Regions from separate parts of the Pseudoalteromonas sp. GW168-MNA-CIBAN-0100 genome, predicted to be linked through region 1. Evidence: predicted binding sites of a transcription regulator. Region 1 holds the regulator's gene; the other holds the start of a gene.
The links. Region 1 encodes LexA, which represses DNA repair genes until DNA is damaged. Its sites were predicted from a motif close to TACTGTATNNNNATACAGTA; they were not measured.
Positions count from the first base shown of each region.

Region 1 (3,204 bases):
TAACATCGTCAGAAGTCATTAAAAATCGTACTTTTTGATTTATTGGCAGTACGAGAGGTTTATCAACCTCAAGTAAGTAGTTAGGATTTTTATCTGCAAGATTCGCTATTTCATCTTGCGGGGTAGATAAAATAGAGTAGAACTCTACATCTTCACCCATATATTCATAATGCCATTTCCATTGCGAGCCTGTAATTTTAATAGTGAGATCAGCTTTGCTGGCATCTTCCATTGCAATTAGGGTTTTAGTGGCTGGTACTGCCATAGCAATTAAAATAACAAACGGGATTGCAGTCCAAAGTATTTCTACTTTAGTGCTTTCGTGAAATTGGGCAGGTACAGCCCCTTTAGATTTGCGGTGATGAATAAGTGCCCAAAACATAATTGCGAACACTATCACCCCAATCACACAACATATTATAAATATGGTCATGTGCAGCTGATATACATTATTGCTTATATCGGTTACGCCTTTGCGCATATTGTATTGGCTGTTAGCCAAAACTGGGTGCGAAAAAACACATAATATAAGCCACAAGGTAGAGGTCAGTTTACCCATGTGACGGCTCCTTTGATGCTATTGCGAATGCAAAGCGAAGAGGCATACGGCTTAAACGCCAATTCGTTATTTTTATTTTTTTAGTCAATCTCATTTAATATTGATTGGTTTTGCTGCGCCAACAACGTGTTTGTGTATATTGTGTGTTCTCAAAACTAAAAAGCTGTGAGTTATTATTAGCTCAGCACATTAATAATTAGCTAAAAAATGAACAACAAGCAAGTTTTAGTATAAAAAACAATCAGGTGATATTGAGTAATTAATAAAAAATCAGTAACCAACTAGGTAACAGGAAGTTCAAAAGATGAGCAAAACAAAGGGGTTTAACGCATTCGGAGGGGGAAAATATAAGTGCAAAAAAGTTTACAGCTTAAATTGTCAGTGAGCTATTTATGCCCTATTTTTAGTGCGAATTTAAAACAGAAAATGCGTACTAATTAGTACGCATTTATAAAACTGCTTGTTTAAAAGCTATTTTTAAAGTCACATCCAATCAGCGTTTCTTATAACGCCAACGGCTAAGCCTTCAATATTAAAAGACTCATTCTCAAGATCTACTTCAATAGATTCAAAATCGTCGTTTTCAGCATGAAGTAATACTTTACGACCCGCTTTCTCAAGACGTTTTACAGTTACGTCTTCGTCTAGGCGGGCAACAACAACTTGCCCATTTTCAGCGGTTTGAGTACGATGTACAGCAAGTAAATCACCATCCATAATACCAATATCTTTCATGCTCATACCGTTAACGCGTAGTAAAAAATCTGCAGCCGGTTTAAACATTAATGGATCGATTTTGCAGTGACTTTCAACGTGCTCTTGCGCCAAAATAGGTGAACCAGCAGCAACACGCCCTATAAGCGGTAAACCTAATTGTTCTGGCTCTTCTTCTTCAATTAACTGAATACCACGGCTTGCACCTGGTTTCATTTTAATTGCGCCTTTTTTAGCAAGTGCTTTTAAATGTTCTTCAGCAGCATTGGCACTTTTAAAACCTAATGTTTGCGCTATTTCAGCACGTGTAGGAGGCATACCAGTGTCTTTAATAAAAACTTTAATTAGTTCGAGTATTTGAGCTTGGCGGTTCGTTAATGGTCGCATATAACTGGTTTTCCATACAGTACATTTAACTGTGAGTATATACAGTTAAATAAAAATCGCAAATTTAAATTAAGCCTTAAAATAGCCAAAGTAATTTCACTTGTGTACATTTTAGGGATATAACTAAAGCTAGGTTTATAAATGATTAAAAAAGCAAAGGAGTCATTATGAGTATTTGGTACCAGCCCATCACTTTAGAGCTGTGCAAGCAGTTAGAACAAGGCATTGATGGCCAAGGAACATTAATGAAAACCATGGGAATAGAAGTCACTGAAATTGGTGATAATTACTTAGTAGCCACTATGCCGGCAATTCCTGAGCATCATAACCCAATGGGCATGGTTCACGGCGGTGCTAACGTTGTACTTGCCGAAACAGTTGCCAGCTATGCAGCTAACTTTGTTGTCGATTTTACAAAATTTTACTGCGTGGGGCAGGAAATTAGCGCAAGTCATTTAAAAGCATCTCGCAACGGCACTTTAACAGCAACGGCAAGAGCGTTTCATATTGGCAAACGTAGTTCAGTGTGGGAAATAAAAATTACAAATAGCCGCAATGAGCTGTGCTGCGTATCAAAAATGACCGCAGCAGTCGTAGAGCGAAGATAGTTACTTTTCGATTGGGTAAATTGTAATTTCCATACCCGCACCAATCGCAGATATACGTAGTAATGTATCTGCATCTAAGGCTTGATTAAAGCACTTAGGGGAAGTGCCCGATTCAAAACCAATATCAAACGTTCTACGTGAACAGCTTAACCATTGCTTTAGCGCGTTACGCGAACACGATTCAATAAGCTCACATATATGGTTTATTGCTTTGTCAGGCGTGTTTACTACACCTGTTGCTTCAATACGCGCTAATTGACGGTATTCGTCTTTGTCATAATGTAAAATCGTCGCGACTTTTTTCAAGTCTGCCACTAGCAAACTAATATCTTGCTTTGATTCAAGCTCAAGATCTACATTTAAAAATTGAATTTCCGACATCGTTTCGTATTTATCCTCTAATAATTTCATTGCAAACTTTAACGCAGTTTTACCGTTATACCAAATCAACTATGCTCTATTAACCACTTTATATGGATATTTCGCAGCTTTTAAGTATTTTTTAGCGTTTAAAGCTAGCTGGATATCAAACACTCAGCTCAATTAAACAAATAAGTCATGTTAGCAATTTAAGTGTAATCTTTTTTATTTTTAAATGATTACAGTAAGCTATAGTTTAAACTGCGACAAAATGTCGCAGTAACTAATCCCATTAATGTAATAAACTAGCCTCTAAAAATAATAAGACTAAAACATGAATAAAAAAATATTTAAGTATGCTCGCAAGTTACATAAATGGCTCGGTTATTTGCTCACATTACAAATTTTAGCTTGGCTATTAGGCGGTTTAGTCATGAGCGCTATTCCTCTTGATAAAGTTCATGGGGAGCATCTTGCAACACGTACTCTTAATAACCCATTTACGCAGGCTGATTATGTTGCCTCCCTTAACGATATTGCATCTCAGGTGGTTAATCCAACACAAATAATTTTTGA
Region 1 covers NZ_JBEOOL010000020.1:13,441-16,644, reverse strand. The annotation lists gene coxB (cytochrome c oxidase subunit II) at 1-559, opposite strand, end outside; gene lexA (transcriptional repressor LexA) at 1,043-1,660, opposite strand; gene AAEY62_RS13090 (PaaI family thioesterase) at 1,828-2,268, shown strand; gene AAEY62_RS13085 (hypothetical protein) at 2,269-2,649, opposite strand; gene AAEY62_RS13080 (hypothetical protein) at 2,963-3,204, shown strand, end outside.

Region 2 (3,204 bases), on a different contig from region 1:
ATCTTCTTTCAATTGGGCTATGCTTGTTGCACCAATAATTGAAGAGGTTACGCCATCTACTTGGTTACACCATGCGAGTGCTAGTTGTGCTGGAGTAATATTGTTTGCATGAGCCAGCTCAACATACTGCTTAGTGGCTTGCTCTGCATTGGGTGTATCTCTAAAAATACCGTTGCGCTGCATGAAGGTCCAACGAGAGCCTTCTGGGCGAGCACCATTTAGGTATTTACCCGTTAATAAACCGGCCGCTAAAGGCGACCACGGTAAGTAGGCAATATCTTCGTGTACACATTGTTCTATTAAATACGGCCAGTCTTTAGCATGCGCTAAGCTAAACTCGTTTTGAATAGATACCATGCGCGGTAAGTTATGCTCTTTGGCCAAACTTAAAAACTGGCTTATACCCCATGGCGTATCGTCAGATAAACCGCAGTGTTTAATTTTACCTCCTTTAACACATTCATTAAGGCCTTCTAGAATATCAAGCATACTAGCTTGCTGCTCTTGTGTATTTACGTCGGTAAATTTAAGAGTGCCGGGCCATTGTCTGCCAAAGTGCGGGGTAGAGCGGTTTGGCCAATGCAGCTGATATAAATCAATGTAGTCGGTTTTAAGGCGCTTAAGTGAATCGTCTACGGCTTCTATTACTGTTTGGTGCGTAATATTGCCACCATCACGTACCCACGATAATCCATTGCCTGCAATTTTTGTAGCAAGTACCACATCGCTGCGCTTTTGCTGATTACGCGATAGCCAATTGCCAATAATTTCCTCAGTTTTACCATAGGTCTCTGGAGAGGGCGGTACTGCATACATTTCGGCTGTATCAATAAAGTTTACGCCTTGCTCTAACGCGTAGGCTATTTGTTCATCAGCATCGCTTTGAGTATTTTGTTTACCCCAAGTCATACTGCCTAAACATACTCTTGAAACGTTAATACCACTGCTGCCAAGTGGGCTGTATTGCATGAGAATTCCTTATTGCTCGTCTTGAGAGTAGCTAACTAACGCCGATAAAAGAGGCTCTGCAATGAGGGCTTTTTGGCCTGTTTCAAAATCAAACATAACCACTTTTGAAGTGCCTGTTGTTGTTATAGCGTTTTGTGCGTGACTAAATACGGTGTAATTCATAACAAATCGGTCTGTTTTTATATCAGAAATAGTAACACCGACTGTAAGCGTATCTGGGAATGTAACTGGGCGTTTATAACGAATGTTATTTTCGCTTATTACCGGGCCCACGCCATTAGGGCTTATTGTATCGAACAGATTTATTTTATTTAAGAAGTCGATTCGGGCTATTTCAAAGTAACGTAAATACACTACATTATTTACGTGTTGTAGTGCATCCATATCAGCCCACGCTACGGTGATGTCGGTATGGATAGGGTGCTGATCTTTAAACGTTTGCATTATTTATTGGCCCTTAATTTTAAAGTACTTAGATTATCAACATGGGGTTACGAGCTCAAGGTAATTAATGGCATGTTTTTTTATAAGATGATTGTACCTGTTTAATTTTAGGTCTACAGTTAAATTACACAGACAAACACAAAAACACACAAAGGTAAAAATATGCAGAATATAATTAATTGGTCCTTAGCTTGTTTAGTTTTTATAGCCTCTTTTACCTGTTACGCAATGGGTAACGAATCAGGCGCTATTATTTTAATGTTAGCGGGGTTTTTTTTCGAGGTTATGTTTTGGTTGCGCGGTTATAAAGAGCAAGAAGGTAATAAGCGCTTTTTTTAATCGCTAACTAGGGCCTGTTGACCTTTCAGGATTAAAATTTGTTCAATCTAGGGGCTATTTAATCGCGGCGCGAGGTTTGTGACCTAGTGGGCTAAGTAAAAACCGAGCAACAAAGAGTAAATTGCCCCTAGGCAGAACCCTTCGGGCAGCGTATGTTTGGCATTTGTGCTACGTTATCGCCTATTTATGGGGAATAACCACACTACATAGGCTCTGCCTTTCCTAAATACCAAACATACTGCTGCAAATTTAACCTCGAAAGATAAACAGGCCCTAGGCTTGCTTATCACATTTGATTCTATAATAATGACTGTATAAATAACCAGTTATTGTTGTGGTGATGAAGAAGTTTATTCACATAGACATGGATTGCTTTTATGCAGCAGTAGAAATGCGAGATAATCCAAAACTTGCATGTGTACCGCTTGCTATTGGAGGCAATAGCCGACGAGGCGTGCTCTCAACCGCTAACTACATAGCTAGAGAATATGGCGTACGATCGGCTATGTCGAACTATCATGCTAAACAATTATGCCCCGATTTAGTTATTGTCCCTGGGCGCATGGCTGTATACAAAGAAGCTTCAAATCAAATACGTGAAGTATTTAGCCGCTACACAGACTTAGTTGAGCCTCTTTCTTTAGACGAAGCCTACCTAGATGTAACAGACAGCACTGCTTGTAAAGGCAGTGCCACACTTATTGCACAGCAAATAAGAGCCGATATTTACAATGCCACAGGGCTCACTGCATCAGCAGGTATTGCACCGATTAAATTTATTGCCAAAATAGCCAGCGACGAAAAAAAACCGAATGGTCAATTTGTCGTTTTGCCTCATGAGGTCGATGACTTTTTAGCGCAATTACCGCTGGGGAAAATTCCGGGGGTGGGTAAAGTAACGCTCGAAAAGCTAAATTTAAAAGGCTTATATACCGGCAAGGATGTTCGTGAAAAAGGCGTTAACTGGATGCAGCAACATGTGGGTAATTTTGGTGTGTCGCTTTATCAAAAATGTGCAGGTGAATATGTTGGTAAAGTATCAACAGATCGCATCAGAAAGTCGCTGAGTGTTGAGCATACCTACGAATACAATAAAACAAGTTTGCAAGAGTGCTTAGATGAGCTGCCAAAATTGTTAGACGAATTAGTTTTAAGACTTAATAAACAGCAATTACAAAACCGTATTAATAAGCTGAGTGTTAAAGTGAAGTTTGCAAATTTTGTAGTAACCTCAGCCGATCAGGCATACCACGAGCTAAACACAGAAATATTTATTCAACTCCTTACTAAGGCTTATCAACGAGGGCTACAACAACCTGTAAGATTACTTGGCATAGGCGTTGGCATTAAAAGCGAGCCAGAACAAAACTTTCAACTTAGTATTCTCGATTAAGCTGTAAAGCCTGTAACCCCAAGTTGCCATTTATTGGCAACTTGTATAATTAGCTCATC
Region 2 covers NZ_JBEOOL010000007.1:1,978-5,181, forward strand. The annotation lists gene AAEY62_RS05580 (aldo/keto reductase) at 1-969, opposite strand, end outside; gene AAEY62_RS05585 (acyl-CoA thioesterase) at 979-1,413, opposite strand; gene dinB (DNA polymerase IV) at 2,093-3,145, shown strand.
Region 2: dinB (DNA polymerase IV) is a predicted target of LexA. The motif match lies at 2,061-2,080, and genes of this name have one in related genera.